One region of the Marinomonas sp. BSi20584 genome, then DNA from elsewhere that is predicted to be linked to it. Evidence: predicted binding sites of a transcription regulator. Region 1 holds the regulator's gene; each other region holds the start of a gene.

Region 1 (7,872 bases):
GTTAATACAAAATCTAAAGCCAAAATAGCCAATGAACCTAAAACCACTGTACGAGTGGTTGCTTTACCAATCCCTTCAGAAGTGGGGACACACTCATAACCTTGATAAACAGCGATCCATGTAACAACAACTGAGAAACATAACGCCTTAATAAGGCCATTCATAATATCAGTATCAAAATACACAGACTGCTGCATTGATGACCAGAAAGCGCCATCATAAACACCTAACCATTCAACAGAAACAAGATGTCCGCCAAGAATACCCGACGCAGAAAAAATCAAACTCAAGATAGGCAAGCAAATCACACCAGCAATAAAGCGAGGCGCAATCACCCGTCTTAGAGGATCAACACCCATCATTTCAAAACTGGATAATTGCTCCGTTGCTTTCATCAAACCAATTTCAGCCGTCAAAGATGAGCCAGCACGTCCAGCAAACAAAAGCGCCGTAACCACTGGAGACAACTCCCTCAACAAAGAAAGCGCCAGCAGCTGTCCAACCGCTTCTTCTGAGCCAAACTTAGCCAAAATACTGTAACCCTGAAGCGACAGCACCATGCCAATAAAAGCACCTGAAACAATAATAATAACGAGAGATAACACCCCAACAGAGTAAAGCTGCTTCACTAGCAAATTTACAGACTCTTTAAACCGAACAGGCAACCTAAAAATACTTTGTACCAAAAATATTCCGGCTCGACCAACGGCTTCAAGCCAATCCAGTAGCGACGCCCCCAACAACTCAATGCTTTTCATAATGCAGCCCTACTAGAAATACTTTCTTCTGGATAATGGAAGGGAACAGGACCATCAGGTTCACCATTCAAAAACTGCTTTACCTCAGGGTCATCAGAAGCACGAATTTCGTCGGCAGAACCCTCAGCAATCACTCGCCCACCAGCTAAAATACACACATGATCAGCAATAGAAAGAGACTCTTCAACATCATGAGATACAAGAACAGACGTCATATTTGCTGAATCATTAAGCTGGCGTATCAACTTAACAAGAACCCCTTTAGAAATAGGATCTTGCCCAGTAAAAGGCTCATCGTACATTACTAACTCTGGATCCAAAGAGATAGCACGGGCTAACGCAACACGTCTAGCCATCCCTCCAGATAATTCCGACGGCATTAGATTAGCGGCACCGCGTAAACCAACGCTATAAAGCTTATCAGAGACAATACCCGCTATTGTTTTTGCATCCAGCTTGGTGTGTTCTTCCATTGGAAAAGCAATATTCTCAGCGACAGTCATATCACTAAACAAAGCACCACTTTGAAAAAGCATGCCCATTTTTTTGCGCACCTTATAAAGTTCAGAGCGGGACAAAGCGTGAACATTTTGACCGTCTACTAAAATAGTGCCTGAGTTTGGTGCGAGCTGCGCCGCAATTAAACGTAGCAATGTCGTCTTCCCCGTCCCACTAGGACCCATCACCGCAGTAATCTTACCTCTTGGAATAGTAAGTGATACGTTCTCATAAATAGAACGCTCTCCCCTTGAAAAACTAACATTTTGGACCTTTATATAAGCATCTACCACTGACACACCTTTTTAATCCCTATCAAATATGGCCCGATACTAACATCGCCCCCCAACAAATAAAATCATGACACAGCCAAATCCACTTTGTTTATAAGATCAAGCCTTGAATTTCAACGCCAAACCTCATTAAATGGTACTCCCTGTATCTTTGAGTAATATCAATACCATGCTGTTGTTTTCTATCGCCCTAATTGTAGGGTTAGTTTTGCTCGTAATGAGTTCCGACAAATTTATAGAACACTCTGCGCTTGTAGCAGAGAAACTGAATGTAAATCCAATGATAATAGGGATTACGTTAGTCGCGTTCGGCACATCCGCACCAGAAATGGTCGTTTCGGCCATTGCGGCACTTGATAACGCACCAGAAATAGCAGTTGGCAATGTGCTTGGCTCGAACATTGCCAACATCGCACTTGTCTTCGGCATCACATTATTATTCTCAGCAATTCCAATCGCCTCCGGACTGTCCACCAAAGAAGTCCCTCTCGTATTAGCTATCACCCTGCTAGCAGGTTTTTTACTGTTTGATCAGACTCTTGGCGTATGGGATGGCGTGATTCTAATTGCTGCTTTTATTATTATCCTGACAATATTGCTAAGAGGCAGTAAAGATTTAGAAAAAGATTTAAAAGAAGGCTTACCAGAAGACGATGGAACCTCTGTCAGCAAATCCCTCATCATTGCACTAATCGGATTAGCTGTATTGATAGGAAGTTCTAAATTACTTGTCTGGGGTGCAATAGGCATAGCAACCGCTTTAGGCGTAAGCGAATTAGTTATAGGCCTTACTATCGTTGCAGTTGGAACCAGCCTACCTGAACTAGCGGCTTCAATTAGCAGCGTCAGAAAAGGCCATCACGATATAGCAATTGGCAATATATTGGGATCAAACATCTTCAACTTGGCCACCGTATTACCACTACCAGCCCTTATTGCTCCAGGACTAGTAGATCAAAGCGTGATAAGCAGAGATTTCCCTTGGGTTTTAGGCCTAACAGTTGCTCTCGCTCTTGCCATTTTCATTTTCAAGAAAACGAAAAACAACAGTATCCCTAGATGGGTAGGCTTACCGCTTATTGCTTCTTATGGTGTTTATTTATTTATTATTAGCTCAAACGGTTCGGTGTAATGCTTTCGTTAAAAACACTAACAAAACCCAAAAGCCTTTTAATCATTGGGGCTACTTTAATAGTAGTAGCCTCTTTAGGTTGGTATGGGGCAGCACCTATACAAAACCTCGTTCAAACAGACTCATTGAGCAGCTCTCCAGACTACTTTATAACTAATGTCAAAGTTAAAGAGTTTGATGCTGACGGACTTCTGATCGAAACACTTGACGCTAAACAAACGCTGCACTACATAGCAAAATCCACAACACTCTTAGAAATGCCGAACGTCGAGCGCTACTCAAAATCAGGTCATTGGAGCGCAAAAGCAGATAAAGGGGTTATTGAAGACGGAAGTAATGATATTCTATTAACCGAAAATGCCAGAGCGACTAAAAAATACCTTCAATCTGAAGATATAAAGCTAAGTGCAGATAACATACATTATTTAGATAAAGATCAATCACTAACCAGCTATGGAAATGCAACGCTTATCTCCACTCAAGGAGAGACTTCTGCTGGCACAATTACAACATATATAAACTCAGAAGAAGTCGTGATGACAGGATCTGTACGAGGAAAATATGAAACGATTCATTAACGTCAGCGTGTTGCTTACTTCAGCCCTAATTGGCCAATACGCATACGCACTACCTGAAGACACAACCAAGCCATTAGAAATACAAGCTGATGAGGCATCATTCGACCAAAATTCAGGCGAAGCAATATACAAAGGCAATGTATTTGTTAAGCAAGGTACCATTGAAATTCAGGCCCAATACCTTAAAGTAACAACAGACGCTAAGACCCGAAAATTTAGCAGCCTAGAAGCCACAGGAAAACCTGCGAAATTCAGTCAGCAGATAGACTGGAGCGGCAACATTGTTATCAGTAAAGGCAATGAAATACATTATTTAACCAGCGAATCAAAATTAGAAATTATTGGTGATGGTTACCTAAGCAGAATGCAGAACTCCATCACCGCAGACTACATCCTCTACATGATTGATGACGGCACATTCAGTGCTGAGAAAAAAGATTCAGGGCGCGTATCAATGACCTTACAACCGCAAGCGCCAAAAGATAAACAAGCACCTGAGAATAAAAAATAGATGGCACTACTAGAAGCAAAACACCTTGCGAAGAGCTACAAAAAACGCCAAGTCGTAAAGGATGTATCTATTTCCGTTGAGTCTGGCCAAGCCGTTGGCCTACTCGGCCCTAATGGCGCGGGTAAGACCACCTGTTTTTATATGATAGTTGGCATGGTAGCAAACGACGCTGGCGGCATATTTATTGATGGCCAAGACATCACTCATGACGCCATGCATACTCGTGCTCAAAAAGGCATTGGCTACCTCCCTCAAGAGGCATCTATTTTTAGGAAAATGTCTGTAGAAGATAATATCCTAGCCATTTTAGAAACCCGCAAAAAGCTAACAAAAGCACAGCAACAAGAAAGACTAGAAGAACTCTTAGAAGAGTTTCATATCACCCATATTCGCACCAACCTAGGAATGGCACTATCAGGAGGAGAAAGGCGCCGGGTTGAAATAGCGAGAGCGGTTGCCATGAACCCAAAATTCATCCTACTTGATGAACCCTTTGCTGGCGTAGACCCTATCTCAGTTGGTGACATAAAACACATAATCAAACATCTCCAAGAAAGTGGAATCGGTGTCTTAATTACCGATCACAATGTCAGAGAAACACTAGACATCTGTGATAAAGCTTACATTGTTGGCAATGGTTACATCATTGCATCTGGCGATGCCAGTACCGTCATCAACAATGAACAAGTAAAAAAGGTCTATTTAGGCGACGACTTCCGTCTGTAACCCCTTATCATTGCTGTAGAAAGGGAGTAGTATGCATAACTCGTTCCAATTCATTCAAATAGAAGAAAGAGTTGCTCTATGAAGCAGTCTTTACAATTAAAGCTTGGTCAACAGCTGACTATGACGCCACAACTGCAACAGGCTATTCGCTTGCTGCAGCTTTCTACGTTGGATTTAAAACAAGAAATTCATGAGTTTCTTGAATCGAACCCATTGCTTGAGCTCGACGACGACGAACAAATTCATCACGACATCCCTGCAAGCATAGAATCAAAAAGCGCTGCCGATACAACAGTCGACAATAATAGCGAAGAACCACGCGTAGAATCTGAGTGGACAGAAAGCATCCCTGAAGAACTATCCATAGATAGTAACTGGGATGATACCTATCAAAGTTCTGCAGCTGTCAGCGATCACAACAGCTACGAAGGCGATAGCGACTTCGAAAGCCGTAACGCACCAGCAGAAAGCATCCAAGACCATCTTATATGGCAATTAAATTTAACCCACATGTCAGATCGCGACATTGAAATCGCTTACGCCATCATTGAATGCGTTCAACCTGATGGCTACTTAAGCATTTCTCCCGATGACATCTGGGAATCTCTCGGCACTGAATTAGAAGATCTAGATATTGAAGAAGTCATTGCAGTGCAGCATAGATTGCAGCGCTTTGACCCTGTAGGCGTATGCTCAATTGACCTACGCGACTGCCTTCTTGTGCAACTAGAAGCATTCCAAAGCCACCCGCTGTATAAGAGCACATACAATCTTATTGATCATTACCTACCATTATTAGGTAATCGAGATTTTGCTCAGTTGAGCCGTAAGACAAAGCTCAAAGACGAAGCACTAAAAGAAGTCGTCAATTTGATTCAACAGCTCAACCCACGCCCAGGCTCAGTTATTGACGCTGACGACACGGACTACGTTATTCCTGATGTCACAGTGAAAAAACGCCATGACGTATGGCAAGTGGAACTAAATAATGACGCTTTGCCGCCCATCAAAATCAATGAGACTTACTCAGCGATGGCTAGCACTGCAGCAGCAACAGCAGAAGATGTGACTTACATAAAAACATCTCTTCAAGAAGCAAAATGGTTCATGAAGAGCCTACAGAGCCGCAACGAAACTTTATTAAAAGTGGCAAGCTGCATTGTAAGTCGACAAATTGATTTCTTCGAACTAGGGGAAGAAGCCATGAAACCCATGGTTCTTCATGATGTCGCAGAAGAAGTAGGTATGCATGAGTCAACTATTTCTAGGGTAACAACACAGAAATACATGCACACACCAAAAGGCATCTTTGAGCTGAAATACTTTTTCTCCAGCCATGTAAACACCGCCTCTGGCGGAGAATGTTCTTCTACCGCAATACGAGCTATGATTAAAAAGCTTGTATCGGATGAACCGGCGAAAAAACCGTTAAGCGATAACAAGCTAGCTGCTATTTTAGCAGACCAAGGCATACAGGTTGCTCGACGCACTGTAGCCAAATATCGAGAGGCGATGAACATCCCTCCTTCCAATGAACGAAAACGACTGATCTAAACGGAAACCATTTTATCATGTCCTTGAAATCATTATTAAAAGCGGAACTCGTTCTCGCAAAACAAGATATTGTTAGTAAAAAACGAGTACTTGAAAGCATTGCTGAAGTTGCTTCCAATCGACTGCATTGTGACAACGAAGCTGTCTATGACGCACTACTAGGTCGTGAAAAGCTAGGTAGTACAGGCATAGGCAACGGCATAGCTATTCCACACTGTCGCCTAGAATCTGCAAACCATACCGCTATTGTCGTTATGTCATTGCAAACTCCGATTGATTTCGATTCCATCGATAAAAGAGCGGTAGACTTAATATTTGCATTAATTGTTCCACCTCATGAGTGTGACCAACACCTTGCAACACTAGCTCAAATAGCAGAACTTGCCCAATCTCCAGAAGCACTGGATAAATTGCGCACAGCACAGACCAATGAAGAACTATTCAATATATTTGAATCACTAATATAGGAAAAAAGCATGCAGGAAGAGTCCGTCACGATCATAAATAAACTTGGCTTGCATGCTCGCGCTGCTGGCAAATTGGTTGAAACAACCACTCGCTTTTCTTGCGATATCACCATAGAAAAAGATAGCCGAAATGTTGACGGAAAAAGCATCATGGCGATGATGATGCTTGCTGCCGGCAAAGGCACAGAAATTCGCATCAAAACCAATGGTGAAGACGAGTTAGATGCAATAAAAGCGGTAATAGAATTAATAAATAATCGTTTTGGTGAAGACGAGTAAGACTTATATGTCAGAGCAAAACACTCTAAATCACCTCCAAACGGTCACCGAATCGCTCGAATCCGGTACCACCATGCAAATCCGTTATTTACTTAACGGCGCTTTGCCCGCACAGGATGTTGCTCGTCTATTAGAGTCTTCTCCTCCCAAAGAGCGTAAGCTTCTTTGGGAGTTAATAGAAGCCAAGAATGAAGGCGAAGTACTTCAATATCTAAGCGAAGATATTGGCGTACAATTCATGAAAAACATGGATACAGAGCGACTTATCGCCGTATCCGAACATTTTGAAAGCGATGACCTTGCAGACTTACTGCAACACCTACCAGAAAAGGTCGTAAAAGAAGTTCTTGCGTCAATGTCCACGCAAGACAGAACAAGAGTTGAAGCACTATTAAGCTACTCGGAAGATTCTGCTGGCGGCTTGATGAATACGGACACCATCACCATACGTCCAAACATTACCGTCGATCTAGTGTTTCGCTATTTACGCAGACACTCAACACTACCAGACATGACAGACAACTTACTGGTTGTCAGCCGTTCAGATCGCCTTTTAGGAATACTTCCACTTACCAAACTACTGGTATCAGATATTAGCGCTACAGTGCGCGATATCATGGAAACAGAATTCACCGTCATTGACGCAGAAACGCCTGCCAGCGAAGTCGCGCAGCTTTTTGAAAAAATGGACCTAGTATCCGCTCCCGTTATTGACAGCAAAACTAAAAAACTACTTGGCCGCATCACCATCGATGACGTTGTAGACGTTATCCGTGACGAAGCCGAACACTCCATGTTAAGCATGGCGGGTCTTGATGATGACGAAGATACCTTCGCACCCATCATGAAAACCACCAAGCGACGCGCAGTGTGGCTTGGCATAAACCTAATAACCGCCTTTACAGCGTCTTACGTTATCGGCTTATTCCAAGAGACACTAGACCAAGTTGTCGCATTAGCTATACTCATGCCAATCGTTGCTAGCATGGGCGGTATAGCTGGCTCTCAAGTACTGACACTGGTCATTCGCGGTATCGCACTAAATCAGATAGGCTCTACCAATACTCGCTGGCTAC
Region 2 (7,872 bases), on a different contig from region 1:
AAAAGGGTGAAGCCTTCTTTTAAGCCCGCGCGACGATACTCTTTACGAAGAATCCGTAGACCTAAATTGTGGAAAGTCGAAATACTCAAACCTCGACTTTCTTGTTTAGACAACATACCGACAACACGTTCTTTCATTTCTCGCGCAGCTTTATTGGTAAAGGTTACCGCGATAATGCTGTTAGCTTTGAAGCCACATGTTTGAATCAGATAGGCAATTTTTGTGGTAATTACGCTGGTTTTTCCCGATCCAGCACCCGCCAATACTAGCAAAGGTCCATCGATCTGTTTGACGGCATCTAGCTGACGCTCATTCAGATTACGAAGACGATGAGATATGGATGGCATGGACTGACTCATGGAAAAACTCTGGCTCGTATGGCTATTAAAAATCAGCCGTAAGTGTAACCGACAATGAAGCTTCTCGCACTGAGAGAAAAATCATAAGAGCAAAAATCAACAGGCATAAAAAAGGGATGCACAAATGGCATCCCTTTTTTAACGCTAACGAAATGTCTTATTTAGACGTTTCTTCGCTGTTATTTTCAGCAACAGGTCGACGGCTCCAATAGCTCGCCAACAAGGAACCTGAAATATTGTGCCAAACACTGAAAATAGTTCCAGGTAAAGCCGCCATTGGCGTGAAGAATTTCACCGCTAGCGCTGCGGCTAGACCAGAGTTCTGCAGACCGACTTCGAAGGCAATAGTACGACAAACACGCGCATCAAAACCAAGCAAGTAAGTCACCCAGTAACCCAAGGTCAAACCAATCGCATTATGGATAATTACGGCTGCTGCAACGACAAGCCCAACCTGAACGATCTTAGATGCGCTCAATGCCACAACAATGGCAATAATCAGTACAATGGCAAACATCGAAATATAAGGAAAAATCGGTTCAGCCTTGCGGACAAACTTCGAGAAAAAAGTATTAATCAATACACCCGCAGCAACAGGTAATAATACAATTTTAAGTAAGCTAAGCAACATACCAGCCACTGGCACATCAACACTTTGACCAATCATTAGAGACACTAAAAATGGTGTCAGTATCACGCCAAGCAAAGTCGAAATAGCCGTCATAGATATTGACAGCGCCGTATCGCCTTTTGCTAAATAACACATAACATTTGATGACGTACCACCAGCTACACTGCCTACTAACAACATGCCAACGGTTAGCTCAGTATCAAAACCAAATGCAAAGGCAACACAGAATGCGGCAATCGGCATGACTAAAAATTGCAATAACACACCCACGCCAACTGCTTTACCATTCTTCAAAACTTGTTTGAAGTCTGCTGGGCTTAAGGTCAATCCCATCGCTAACATAATGATGGTCAATAATGGAACAATTTGTGTTTTTAAACCGACAAATATATCCGGTTGAAAAAAGGCAATTGCTGACAGCAACAATGCCCAAAAAGGGAACAGCTGGATAACCATAGGACAAAACTCCACATAGGCTACTTACCTTCGTCGCCAATAAATCGACAAACTTGAGCACGCAACGACTATTTAATTATTATTAGTCCCGAAAACGGGAGGAGAATTGTAACGAAATGAAAAGAGTTAAAACAGCTTTTATCTTGCATTTAGAAGAGTAAAAAAGCTTGCACTACACCGTATTGAAGACATACTTAAGCCTTCAATACAGCAGAAAAAAATTTACTATTACAAACCTTCACATGACGTTTTTAAGCGGCATTTCTTAAATGTTTATTTTAAATAATATGTTTAAGAAGATACCGCCATCGATAAGGTTTTTTCCATTTTTCGATAACTTAATGATTCCATTAAATGCGCCCTGGTTACTGGAGAATTGTTTAAATCTGCCAAGGTGAGTGCCACTTTTAAGACTCGATGGTAAGCACGAGCTGAGAGTTTTAACTTTTCCAGTGCTTGCTGCATAAATTGTTTATCTTCTTCACTTAACGCACAAATAGCCTCTAACTGTCGACCGCTTAGCAAAGCATTTTGTACTCCTTGTCGAGCTCTCTGCCTTGCGACCGCAAGCTCCACGCGCTCACGAACATAAGCACTGCACTCTCCTTCTTCTTGTGCATTCACTAAAACATCAGAAGGCAAAGGCGGCACTTCTACATGCAAATCAATGCGATCTAAAAAGGGTGCAGAGAGTTTTTTGAGGTATTTTTGGCTAGCGCTGGATTGATAATAATCTTGTCCACCACTGTAGGCTTCATTACTGGCGTTCATTGCTGCAACCAATTGGAAGCGAGCAGGAAAGGTAACTTGTCCACGTGCACGTGAAATATGTACCTCACCACTTTCTAAGGGCTCGCGCAGCACTTCTAACACCTTACGGTCAAATTCTGGCAATTCATCAAGAAAGAGCACTCCACAATGCGCCAAAGATGCCTCACCTGGCTTAGGTATTGAACCGCCTCCAACCAATGCAGCAGCTGAACAAGAGTGATGTGGAGATCGAAAGGGACGTTCGGACCAATACCAGTCTAGCCCCATTTTTCGCCCAGCCACCGATTGAACAGACGCTACAGCCAGCGCTTCGGCTTCTGTCATGGCGGGCATAATACTTGGTAAACGTGACGCCAACATGGTTTTCCCCGTTCCTGCAGGACCAATAAATAATAAGTTATGCCCACCCGCTGCTGCGACTTCTAGCGCTCTACGAGCCTGATATTGACCTTTTACATCGCGCATGTCTTTATGATCCAAAGGCAAAGGCTCAGACGGTTTAGATTCACAAACAGGTAACTTACTTAATTTTAGTAGATGGGCTGTCACTTGAGTAAGATGTTTGGCAAACACTGCGTCGCCTTCAACTAAAGCAGCTTCTTGCTGATTGTCTTCGGGAAGAATCAGTTGGCGATTAGCATGGTGACAAGCAATAGCAGACGGCAGCAACCCTGGCACACCACGAATATCCCCCGACAAAGCCAACTCCCCTATAAACTCAGTGTCACGAAGATTCAACTCTCCGAGTTGCCCAGACGCGACTAACACACTGATAGCAATCGCCAAATCGTATCGGCCACCCTCTTTGGGTAAATCCGCTGGAGCTAAGTTGATGGTGACGCGCCGGGTAGGAAATTCAAAATGGCTGTTGATAATTGCACTGCGTACTCGATCTTTCGCTTCTCGAACAGCGGCTTCAGGCAAGCCCACTATATTTAGTGAAGGCAATCCATTTGAAATATGGGTTTCGACGGTAACTAAAGGGGAAGACACACCCACACGGGCACGACTATAAATAGTGGCTAAACTCATGATCACTCCTTGACCAAATTATTTCTTTATGATGCTTTATCGCATGAAAAGCAATCCAGCTTTTCACTTGTTTCGTATAGGTAATACCTATTAACTAAGGTTAAAAAATGGCTTTCAACCAAATAAATCCCAACAAACTTCTGCTGTCGAAATGGACGTCCACATCGCCACAACAAAAAGAGAAGCATTTCATCGTCACAAAACTGATTCGAGATGAAGAAAACACGGTTGTGGAATGTGTTCTTGAGGCTGTTATCAATAAAAATCAGTATTGCTTGCCTTGGCAAACTCTGACGTCACCAGATAATTGGCTTCAAGGTTGGAAATAGCCAATCTTAACCATTTCCATATCAAGCGATTACTTATATCAGACTACTGTCCATATCAAACCACTGTAAGAAAACGAGTTAGTCGTTTTTTTCTAACTCGTTCAAACGTACTTCCAATGCAGCGAGCTTTTCACGGTACTTGGCTAGCATTGCCGCTTGCACTTCAAACTCTTCACGGGTGACTAAATCCATTTTACTTAACGTATTACGAGCCACCTCGTGCAATTGCGCCTGAATTTCTTCTTTTGGCAACTTACCCAATGTTTCTGCGGCTTGGCCTAGTCCAGTTCCAAGTTGCTTTATAAATTGATCAATCATGTCATTCTCATTTTTTGTATTTACAATACTTAATAGTATAGAAGCCTAAGTAAGGTGCAAACAAGCTCTCGGCTGCACATCTTTATATCAATGCTCCGTTATAAACACCTAACGTCATTAAATTGCCTCTTTTTTGTGCGCCAAATAAAATATTGCGGGCTTTAATCAAAACAAATCCTCTAAATAAGGCACGCATTACACTTTTAGCCAAATGTTTGTTTTCTGATCAGAAGCAATAAGATAGGGATCTCGCCCAACAACACCACTCGGATCAATTGCCCACTCGCACCAAGTTAATGCAATAACCAATGCAGACACACCAATATGCCGCACTAAATAAAGCCATCTGATGCTCTTTTTAATTCCGAAAAGTCGACAAAATCCTTACAAAGCCATTGTTATAAGGGCGTGTCCATATATGGCACGCATATTGAATAAGGTTAATTACCTGCGATACGACAATAAAACTGACTTTTAAAGGAGACAGTGGGTATGAAGCTTATAACTGCCATCATCAAGCCATTTAAACTCGATGATGTTCGAGAAGCACTTTCTGAAATCGGAGTTCAAGGCATCACCGTAACAGAAGTGAAAGGTTTCGGACGTCAAAAAGGCCACACAGAACTATACCGCGGCGCTGAATATGTAGTGGATTTTTTACCTAAGGTAAAAATCGAACTTGCCATTGCAGACGAAATGACCGACCAAGTGGTTGAAGCCATCACTGGCGCAGCAAACACTGGCAAAATCGGCGACGGTAAGATCTTTATCGTTAACCTTGAACAAGCGGTTCGTATTCGTACCGGCGAGACTGGTGTAGAAGCAGTTTAATAACTGCTCGATTTATACAAGCCTTTAGGGGGGCGAAACATGCAAGATCAAATTTTTCACTTACAATATGCGATGGACACCTTTTATTTCTTGGTGTGTGGCGCGCTGGTCATGTGGATGGCAGCTGGATTTGCCATGTTGGAAGCAGGTCTAGTACGTGCTAAAAACACCACTGAAATTCTTACCAAGAACGTGGCTTTGTTTGCCATTTCTTGCATCATGTATCTAGTTTGCGGTTACGCCATCATGTACGGTGGCGAGTGGTTCCTTACTGGTATTCAAGACGTTGATGTTGCTTCTACTTTAACGGACTTTGCTGGTCGTGAAGGTGGATTTGAAGGCGGCGCAATCTACTCTGGTGCTTCTGATTTCTTCTTCCAAGTTGTGTTCGTTGCAACAGCTATGTCCATCGTATCTGGCGCAGTTGCTGAACGTATGAAGCTTTGGGCTTTCTTAGTGTTTGCAATCGTAATGACAGGTTTCATTTACCCAATGGAAGGTAACTGGACTTGGGGTGGCGGTTCTGTATTCGGTATGTTTAGCCTTGGCGACCTAGGTTTCACTGACTTTGCAGGCTCCGGTATCGTTCACATGGCAGGTGCTTCGGCTGCTCTAGCTGGTGTATTGGTACTCGGCGCTCGTAAAGGCAAGTACGGTCCTAACGGTGAAGTTCGTGCTATTCCTGGTGCTAACCTTCCACTAGCAACTCTAGGTACTTTGATCCTTTGGTTGGGTTGGTTCGGATTCAACGGCGGCTCTGTACTAAAACTTGGCGATATCGCTAGTGCTAACTCTGTTGCCATGGTGTTCTTAAACACAAATGCAGCTGCAGCTGGTGGCGCAATCGGTGCACTTATCCTTGCTCGAATTTTATTCGGCAAAGCCGATCTAACAATGCTTCTAAACGGCGTACTTGCTGGTTTGGTAGCAATCACTGCGGGTCCTGATACACCATCTGCTCTAGGTGCGACGCTTATCGGTCTTGTTGGTGGTTTGATTGTTGTTGTGTCTATCCTGACTCTAGACAAGCTTAAAATTGATGATCCAGTGGGCGCGATCTCTGTTCACGGTGTTGTTGGTCTTTGGGGCTTGCTAGCTGTACCACTAACTAATGATGGCACGACGTTCGGCGGACAAATCGCAGGCGCTCTTACTATCTTCGTTTGGGTATTCGTTTCTAGCCTAGTGGTTTGGTTAATCATCAAAGCCATCATGGGTGTACGAGTTACTGAAGAAGAGGAATATGAAGGTGTTGACCTTTCTGAATGTGGTATGGAAGCGTACCCAGAGTTCAGCAAAAAATAATCGCCCTTCCTAAAAAGATAGTGTTCTTAATATCAAAACCCTCGCCTCGGCGGGGGTTTTCTTTTTATCTCCCTTATTGAGTTAGCGTTATACACCCTTATGACATACTGATCTCTTACTTACTCACACCGATACGCGTTATCATGAGCAATACATAAGACCGATTTATAGAGGCCAACATGCACGACGATTTACATTTAACCATTCGTAACCTTACCAACGACGACTACGACGAAATAAAAGTACTGATGGATAAGGTCTATCACGACATTGGTGGCTCATGGCCGGAACATACTATTCATAAGCTGATCAAGGATTTTCCTGAAGGACAAATCTGTTTAGAAGATCACGGCAAAATTGTCGGTTTAGCCTTGTCTGTTCAAGTTAGCTATCAGCGTTTTAGTAACCCGCATACTTATGATGATCTTATCGATCAAAAAGAAAACATTCTGAACGATGACCGTGGCGACGCCATGTATGGTCTAGATGTTTTAATCGCCCCAGAATACCGTGGCTACCGTCTTGGTCGTCGTTTATACGAAGCAAGAAAAGACCTTTGTCGTCAACATAACTTGCGCGCTATTTTGGCTGGTGGCCGAATTCCAAGTTACCACGAACATGCCCATGAAATGAGCGCGGCGGAATACTTAGAATCCGTTCGCGAGCGTAAAATTTACGACCCGATTCTGACTTTCCAATTGTCTAACGATTTCCAAGTGACTCGTTTGCTAAAACGCTACATGCCTGAAGATGAAAAATCTCAAGGCTACGCAACCTTGTTGGAATGGAAAAACATCTTCTTCGAACCTGATACCAACGTGATTCGTTCACGTAAAACCCAAGTTCGTATCGGTGCGATTCAGTGGCAAATGCGTGAAGTAGAAAGCGTTGACGAGCTGTTGAAGCAAGTCGAATACTTTATCGACGCGGTATCCGATTATAAAAGTGACTTTGTTTTATTCCCTGAATTCTTCAATGCGCCACTGATTGGACTAAGTCCTGACCAAAGCAATCAAACCGAAGCTATCCGCTTTTTGGCGAGCTTCACTGAACGCTTTATCAACGAAATGTCCCAGTTCGCGGTCAGCTATAACATCAACGTCATCACTGGCTCCATGCCAGTAATTGAAGACGAGACTGTTTATAACGTCAGTTACCTGTGTCGTCGTGACGGTACAGTGGAAGAGCAAAAGAAAATCCACATCACGCCCCATGAACGCCGTGACTGGGTTATTGAAGGTGGCAACGATTTACGCGTCTTCAATACCGATGCTGGCCGAGTGGGCATCTTGATTTGTTACGATGTGGAATTCCCTGAATTGGGTCGTCTACTTGCAGAGCAAGACATGGACATTTTGTTTGTACCATTCTGGACAGATACCAAAAACGGTTACTTGCGCGTACGTCGTTGTGCTCAAGCGCGCGCCATTGAAAACGAATGTTATGTGGTTATTTGTGGTAGCTGTGGCAACCTTCCTCAGGTAGAAAACCTAGACATTCAGTATGCGCAAAGCTCGGTATTTTCGCCTTCTGATTTCTCTTACCCACATGATGCAGTGATGGCAGAAACCACGCCAAACACTGAAATGATCATGTTCTCAGATTTGGACTTAGATAAGCTCAAATTGACTCGCAGCGAAGGTTCGGTGAACAACCTAAAAGACCGTCGTACCGATCTTTACTCAGTGAATTGGAAAAAATCGAAATAAGCGAAACCGCTTTTTCCTGTGATAACATGGACGTTATCACAACAGCTTAATTTCATTTTGTAAGACTGTTCAAAGGCGCTGATAGCGCCCTTTTTATGACAAAAAGAGACTCTCATGGCCAAAGCAAAAAC
Region 3 (7,872 bases), on a different contig from region 1:
ACGCCCTGAACACTAGCAATGTCCTTCAGACGCTCAGCCTGAACAGAAAAAGATAAAAAATATAAGACAATTAGCGCTATGTGCTTCATCACATCACCTATTGAAAGGAGCAAACCTCTCAGTTGTTAGATCATTAAATTAATAAGGCATATCACTAGAGTTAAGTAAACGACTCACCCAACCTTGCTCGCTTCCTGCGGCAACATCTCCGGTTCCAGAATACGTAATTCTCGCATCCGCAACACGTTCAGATTCTACTGTATTGTTTGGAGAGATATCTTGTTTACGCACCACCCCAGAGAAACGAATGTATTCGTCTCCTTGATTTAAACGTAGCCATTTCTCTCCACGCACTGCCAACAAGCCATTTGGATAGGCTCTATAGACAGTCACCGAAATCGTTCCACTTAAACTATTATTTTGATTCGCCGATGCATTTCCTGAAAAATCAGTTCCTTGCTGAGGGAGCGTTGTATCTACTTTTAACTCTTGACCTAATACTGTCGGATTTTCAATCGTTGCCGAAGAGGACTTAGAAACAGTTGCAGCATTAGCTTTCGTTGACGTCGTCGTTTCATTCAAATTAATGGTTAAGATGTCACCCACTTTACTGGCTTTCTGATCTCCGAAAAATACATCCCCCATACTGGTCTGGTAAATACCGCCAGTTGGTGCTTGCGAAGGATTCATACCATTCGGGTACACTGGCGCATAATAAGGATCATCCGACTGAATGGATTGACTAATACTAGGTCCATTTAATGGATCATTAGGATCTGGTACAAAACCTTTACGCGGAACATCTGATGAAGGCTCTGCTGGTGTTTCACTATTATCACCAGCAACTGCGTCAATAACCGCATCCGTTGCAGCCGCCGCAGCTCCAGCCGCTGCTGCATTGGCAACCGCTTGTTCGTTAACATCCCAAGAGAGACAACCAGACAAACAAGCACTTAACAAAACCAAGAACGCAAATTTAATCTTCATCATATTCCACACGTTACTATAACTGCTGTATTGCAAAGCTCATCATACCATCGGCAGATGCTATGACTTTTGAGTTCATTTCATAGGCCCGCTGCGTCGTGATCATATTGACAAGTTCTTCAATAGAATTGACGTTGGAGGCCTCAAGCATTCCCTGAGCTATAGTACCTAATGAGTCAGTTCCAGGTACACCAACTAATGGCGGACCACTAGCATTTGTCTCAGTAAAAATATTCTGCCCTGAAGCACTTAACCCAGTTGGGTTTATAAAACCAGCAATATTAAGAGCACCGACCTGCTGAGCATCAGCATCGCCATTTTTACGCACAGACACAACACCATCTTCTGCAATCATGATTTCAATCACATCAGGATCAATTTGAATCCCGGGTTCAACCACCAAGCCGCCCGATGTCGCAAGCTGTCCCTGACTATTTAATTGAAGACTACCATTACGTGTATAAGCAATGGTTCCATCTGGTTGTAACACTTGCAAGAAACCTTTCCCTTGAATAGCAATATCAAGCTGTCTATCCGTCATATTATAGTCGCCATTGGAGAAGTCTTTTTGCGTTGCTCCAACTTTTACACCAGTACCTAACTGCAAACCTGATGGCAATTCCGCGTTCTGAGCACTCAAACCACCCGGTGCACGTACGGTTTTGTACATCAGATCTTCAAATACAGCTCTATCTTTCTTAAATGCAGTTGTCGAAACGTTTGCCAAGTTGTTGGCTACTACGTTTAACTGCTTATCCATCGCACTCAAACCGGTTTTACTGACCCATAATGCTGAATTCATAAAAGCCTCTTATTTAATTCCGTTAAATTCTTTACGTTATTTGTTAAGCACTTGCAGATTGCTCTTAAGACGTACGCTGTAGTATACGAGCTGAAGAGTCTGCGTTATCTCGAATGGTATCCATCATCTTCACGTTCATTTCGAAGCGGCGCGCTAAGTTCATAATATGCGTCATCTCTTCTACCGCATTCACGTTACTACCTTCGATAAAACCACTGACCAATTGCACATTCGGATCAGGGTCTAACGCTTGACCATCACGTGAATGAATCAATCCGTCTTCTTCTTTGCGTAAATTTTGTTTATCAGGATTAACCAATTTAATCTGGTTTAGCACCGCAACTTCGTTATTTGCGCCACCTTGAGGAACAATAGAAATAGAACCATCAGCGGTAATGTTAATACTATCAGCAGGTGGCAAAAAAATAGGCCCACCTACACCAGCAACTGGCAAACCTCTTCCTGTTACTAATTGCCCTGCGGCATTAATTTGAAAATCACCAGCTCGAGTATAAGCCTCTTGCCCACTTTCATCATAAACAGCAATAAAACCATCTCCAGCAACGGCAACATCCAAATTGCGGCCTGTCTGTATCATATCGCCTTGCGTATAACGCGTTGCTGGGTTCTCCGTCATCGCATAGACACGACTAGGATGATAGTCACCATATACCTGCATAGAGCGAGCTTGCTCGAAATCTGAACGAAAGCCTGTTGTACTCACGTTCGCCAAATTGTTAGCGTGTATTGTTTGAGCATTCATGGTTTGTACGCCACCACTCATTGCCAAATATAAGGCCTTATCCACTACAATTCTCCCAGAAGAATTTATATAACTAAGATAACTACTATCAAAAAACGTACCAACTTATAAAAGTAATAAAAAATCCAAAAAAAAGGCCGAAACAGCAAGGCTGATTCGGCCACAAATCTTCTCTCTCCAGAAAATTAACGCAGATTTATTATCGTCTGAGTAACAGTATTTTCTGTTTCTAATGTTTTACTGTTAGCTTGGTAATTACGCTGCGCCTCTATAAGGGCAACAAGTTCAGCGGTCAAATCAACATTAGATTCTTCTAACGCACCGCCTGCAATTTTACCTAGAGTTGCACTGTTAGGTCGGCCAATATCAGCAGGCCCCGAAGTTTTCGTTGCCACCCACATCGTATGACCTGACGGCATCAAACCGTCAGTACTATCAAATGTTGCCAAGGCAATCTGGCCAAGTGTTGCCGTTTGTTGGTTGGTATAATTGGCTATCAACAAGCCATCACTATCAAAGGACACACCTTGTAGCTCTCCAGCAGAAAAACCGTTCTGCTCAAAAGTATCAGTATTAGCTAGCGCAAATTGCGTTGAACCGGCCAAATCAAGCTGCGTAATACGCTCTCGATTTGTTGGATCAATCCCTCTTACTTCTAGAGGAACTGGCTGTTCAATTCCAAGAGGCGATATACCACGATACACCCCCATCAGATTACCTGCTGCATCAAAAGAAACCGCGGTATTCTTTTCCAGATATCGAGCATCTTCCCCAGTTGTTGGGTCAACAAAACTTTCCTCACCATCCATAGTGACACGCAGTTCATAAGTATTATTTTCACCCTGCTTTATAAAATAATACCCCAAAGTATGAGACTCCCCTAAAGAGTCATAAGTTGTTCGAGTATTACCATACGAATAGGTATCTGGGTTCAGTGGATCAAAAGCCTCACGAGAAACGATACTTGAATCTCGAATTTCCTCAGGTGTCAACGTAGCCGTAATAGCTGCGCCCCCCAATGTCCCACTAACAGCTAACGGTGCCTTAGTACCTGTCGCCACATCAACAGAATTAGGCTCATTCGGCCCCACATAGAGAAGTGAAAATGGAGGTTCCTCAACACCATCACCATTATAGTCTGTACCACCTTCGGCAGTATTGAAGGTAGCGTAAGTTTCAGCAAGAAAAGGCAATCCCGCATCATCCGTTAAATTACCATCAACCGTTGCATGCACTTTATAAGTATTTGGCAATTCACCTTTAGCATAATAATACGTCACTATATGCGACTGCCCATTCCCATCAACAACCCCTTGCGTTTGCGTAAAGTTGTATGTATCAGGATCATTGGGGTCAAATATAGCTTTAATAAAAGGTGGAACATCTTCGTTTTTAGAGTCCAAATTGACTTTCAAACTCATTGAAGTAGTAGGCTCAGGCGGAATACGATCGGTTGGGATTTTCAAATCAGCTAAATTTCCACCAACCACACCATCTACTGCATTAAACCCTTGGACATTGTTACCACTATTGGTAACTAAAAAACCATTTTCATCCAGCTTGAAATTACCGGCACGAGTATAAGCATTAGCAATCCCAGCATCGATAACAAAAAAACCACTACCATCGATAGCAAGATCTAAGTTGTTATCAGTATAAGATAAGTTTCCCGACGAGAACTCTTGAGAGACTTTACTCACGCTCACACCTGAACCGATATTATTACCACTTCCGGCACCAAGCACACTGGTGTTATAAAGATCATCAAACTCAATACGTGACTTTTTAAAGCCTGTAGTATCGGCGTTGGCAATATTATTACCTGTAACACTTAAATAATCGGCAGAGGCCTTAATGCCAGATAATGCAGTATTGAATCCCATAATGCGCTCCAATCACCCTAATATTTCTAATTCGTTCGTAAGTTTAATTTTGCCGTGGTTTTCCACGTTTAAAACCGTGCCATTTTCACCATTTATGGTGACACCTTGAATACGCGTAGGAACCTGAGTGCTTATCGCAGATATTTCGCCTTGCTCATTGATTGATGACGCGGCAAAACGATATTCACCAGGCGGCAAAACATTTCCCTCGTCATCTAACTTATCCCACTTGTACTCACCCGTGCTTAGCTCGGCGGTACGAACAAGACGGTTGTCCGCGTCGTATATTTTTAATGTTGCAGCCTGAGAGTTTTCAGGGATCATAGCTTTGAGCTGAACAGCCTCAACATTATCCCCCACCTTCACCTTACTACCATCCATCAAAATAGACTTACCAACTAAGGTAGAAGCACTAAGTGCTTGATTCGACGTAAGCGAAGTGGCCATATTTTCTAATTGATCAGAGATACTAGTGAGTCGCTCTAACGAACTAAATTGAGACATCTGCGCCACCATGTCATTGGTGTCTTGCGGTGCAGTCGGATCCTGTCCTTTAAGCTGCTCTATATAAAGCTTTAAAAAGACATTTTGATCAGCAAGTGCCGCCTCATCTTTCTGCACCTCTGGCTTTTCAATACCAGCCTTTGTCTTAGCCGCTTCGGTTCCATATTGGGAAATCAACCCATTAAGACCTTTCGAGTCAGATATATTTGCCATCTGTCAGCTCCTATGACTGCCCAAGCGTGAGCATTTTCTGCATCATACTTTTGGCTGAGTTCATAATTTCTACGTTTGTCTGAAAAGAACGAGACGCTGACATCATATCTGCCATCTCTTCCATCGGGTTTACGTTCGGATAAAACACGTAACCATCTTCATTTGCCATTGGGTGATCTGGTTCGTATCGAGGCTGTAAAGGTGCGTCCGATTCCACAATGCCATCTACTTTTACCCCAACACCAGAACCGGTATCATCTTTGTTCGCATTGTTCCAACCATATTCACGCATGCTGTCATTCATCATTTGTGAAAATACGGGCTTACGGGCACGATAAGTTTGATCAGCCGAACTTGCCGCACTGTCTACGTTCGCCATGTTGCTTGCAATCGTATTCAAACGTATGGTTTGAGCACTCATTGCAGATCCAGAAATGGTAAAAATATTACTCAAAGACATCGTCATTAATTCCCAGTAAGCGCTTTTTTCATGCCGTTAATTTTTCGATCCAAGAACATAAAACTCGTATCAAACTGTAATGAGTTTTGAGCGTACTCAGCCTGCTCTCTTTGCATATCAACCGTATTACCATCCAAAGATGGCTGGTTAGCATTTCGGTACAACAAACCGTCAGGCTCACCAGAAAAACCTTCCGCAAAAATATGACGTGAGTTTGTCCCAGCAAGCTGTAATTTTTTACTTTCATTATTTAAAAGCGAATCGAACGAAATATCTCTCGCCTTATAATTTGGCGTATCAGCATTGGCAATATTGTTTGCAAGGACAGCCGCTCTCGCGCTACGAAACTCAAGCGTCTTATCATGTCCAGCAAATGCACTTGCAAAAGAAATAGCCATTGGATCCTCAAAGAAAAATATTATTCATCTATACAAGCAACATAAAGCAATTATAGTGCCAATAAATAATAACCTTATTTTTCATACACTTAATTAGAATTGAAATAAGAACGGCAAAAAGCGGCAACAAATATAGGGAGAAAAATAGACCCACTTTGTTGTAGTTTGACTATAGGACAGGATAGTAAAAACAAAAAAAGCAGCCATCAAGCTGCTTTTTATAACGCAATAATGATCTAATTAGGACAACAGCCCTATTAGCAATTAGATAGCGCTGTTTACAAAGTCTACCAATTGAGATTTAGACACTGCACCCACTTTAGTCGCTACCACTTCACCACCTTTAACGATAAGCAAAGTAGGAATACCACGTACATTGTACTTAGGCGCTGTTTCTTGGTTTTCGTCAACGTTAAGTTTAACAACTTTTACTTTGCCTGCGTATTCAGCAGCAACGTCTTCCAAAACTGGCGCAATCATTTTACAAGGACCACACCATGGAGCCCAAAAATCTACAATCACAGGGATGTCTGAATTAAGCACTTCTTCTGCAAATTGAGCATCAGTGATTTGAATTGTGTTCTCACTCATAATAATTCCTCAAAATTCTATATTTAACTAATGAATGTAGATAGTGTATCACTAAATGATTGGGGTAAAAACGAGTTCTCTTTAATTAAAGCGATAGAAAAATGCTATATCATTAAAGATCGAATGACTGTTGGCAATTCAAGTAACGAATGTATTTCTGCATGAGAGCGAGCGCCCCAATCATCTCCCCAACGCTGAGCACCATGACGATTAAACCAAATACTTTTTGCTCCAGCATTTGACGCACCAAACACATCATCCATAGGGTGATCACCAACATGAATAAGCTCAGATAAGTCTACACCAGCTTTTTTTGCTGCCATTGAAAATACATCAACAGCAGGCTTTGCAACACCAACCTGGTCTGCTCGTACAGCAAAATCAAAGTACTGCCCTAAACCGACATAAGGATGAAATACATCAGCATTACCGTTGGTGATAACAGCCAAAGCATAATCCTGGCTCAAAGCTTCCAAGACATCCACAACGTGAGGGTAAAGATCAACCTTTTGACGCCACTCACAAAAGTGCGCCAGCGCAGCACCAGCAACAGATTCAGCTTCCTCAGAAGGCAACCCAAATTGCTTTAACGCAAGCTTATATACAGCTAAGCGAATCGCAGTCAGATTAAAAGCCATTTCTGGATTCTTAGATAATACTTGGCCTTTTAACTCCTCTCGGGCGAGAAGCGAATATTGCAGAGAGAAACCAGGAAAGCGCTCTTCAAACCAAGACTCCATGGCATATTCCGCTCGCATAATGACCGGAGCGACATCCCATAAAGTATTATCAAGGTCAAAGGTAATAAGCATGCTCACGGCAACAACCTCAATAGAATCGCACTCAATAAATCAGCGAGGTACTGAAGAAACAAGGCGCCTTTTTCCTTTTCAAAAGCCGATTTGCTTTCTGCCCCTAACACCAGAACACCACATTTTCTAATCTCTCCGCCTTCTCGCGAAAGAAGCGGTAAAACAGCAACAGAACGAATAGACGTAGCATCATCAAGGAAAAGAAAGCTCATTTCATTTGCTGGTAACATTCCACAAAAACAGTCCGTAAACCCAGCAGCATGAGACAAAAACATATCGTCTTCCACCAGCTTATGAGACCTAACAGCACTATCTGGAAACTCGCCGTATAAAACCAATTCATGATGAGACACTTCAAAATCGTCTCTCACCATATCGTCGACAATAACTGCTAGGTCGTCTAAGGAGCTACAGGTAAGACCTGCTAATACTAAACGACGACTTTTTTGCATAGTAGAC

Evidence for each region. Region 1 encodes sigma-54, which starts transcription at its own class of promoters, with help from an activator protein. Its sites were predicted from a motif close to TGGCACNNNNNTTGCTNT; they were not measured.
Region 2: glnK (P-II family nitrogen regulator) is a predicted target of sigma-54. The motif match lies at 4,316-4,333, and genes of this name have one in related genera.
Region 3: flgB (flagellar basal body rod protein FlgB) is a predicted target of sigma-54. The motif match lies at 6,054-6,071, and genes of this name have one in related genera.

The regions. Positions count from the first base shown of each region.
Region 1 covers NZ_KZ454896.1:23,030-30,901, forward strand. The annotation lists gene mlaE (lipid asymmetry maintenance ABC transporter permease subunit MlaE) at 1-758, opposite strand, end outside; gene TY87_RS20065 (ABC transporter ATP-binding protein) at 755-1,555, opposite strand; gene TY87_RS20070 (calcium/sodium antiporter) at 1,683-2,681, shown strand; gene lptC (LPS export ABC transporter periplasmic protein LptC) at 2,681-3,259, shown strand; gene lptA (lipopolysaccharide transport periplasmic protein LptA) at 3,243-3,770, shown strand; gene lptB (LPS export ABC transporter ATP-binding protein) at 3,771-4,496, shown strand; gene TY87_RS20090 (RNA polymerase factor sigma-54) at 4,575-6,050, shown strand; gene ptsN (PTS IIA-like nitrogen regulatory protein PtsN) at 6,068-6,517, shown strand; gene TY87_RS20100 (HPr family phosphocarrier protein) at 6,527-6,796, shown strand; gene mgtE (magnesium transporter) at 6,804-7,872, shown strand, end outside.
Region 2 covers NZ_KZ454893.1:31,762-39,633, forward strand. The annotation lists gene rep (DNA helicase Rep) at 1-359, opposite strand, end outside; gene TY87_RS19115 (bile acid:sodium symporter family protein) at 517-1,446, opposite strand; gene TY87_RS19120 (YifB family Mg chelatase-like AAA ATPase) at 1,738-3,249, opposite strand; gene TY87_RS19125 (TIGR02450 family Trp-rich protein) at 3,357-3,578, shown strand; gene TY87_RS19130 (accessory factor UbiK family protein) at 3,657-3,896, opposite strand; gene TY87_RS22525 (hypothetical protein) at 4,092-4,229, opposite strand; gene glnK (P-II family nitrogen regulator) at 4,389-4,727, shown strand; gene TY87_RS19140 (ammonium transporter) at 4,767-6,032, shown strand; gene TY87_RS19145 (carbon-nitrogen hydrolase family protein) at 6,212-7,741, shown strand; gene radA (DNA repair protein RadA) at 7,856-7,872, shown strand, end outside.
Region 3 covers NZ_KZ454898.1:38,269-46,140, reverse strand. The annotation lists gene TY87_RS20775 (flagellar basal body P-ring protein FlgI) at 1-89, opposite strand, end outside; gene TY87_RS20770 (flagellar basal body L-ring protein FlgH) at 139-990, opposite strand; gene flgG (flagellar basal-body rod protein FlgG) at 1,004-1,789, opposite strand; gene flgF (flagellar basal-body rod protein FlgF) at 1,854-2,597, opposite strand; gene TY87_RS20755 (flagellar hook-basal body complex protein) at 2,738-4,435, opposite strand; gene TY87_RS20750 (flagellar hook assembly protein FlgD) at 4,448-5,152, opposite strand; gene flgC (flagellar basal body rod protein FlgC) at 5,163-5,612, opposite strand; gene flgB (flagellar basal body rod protein FlgB) at 5,618-6,010, opposite strand; gene trxA (thioredoxin TrxA) at 6,275-6,601, opposite strand; gene TY87_RS20730 (HAD family hydrolase) at 6,706-7,413, opposite strand; gene TY87_RS20725 (DUF484 family protein) at 7,416-7,872, opposite strand, start outside.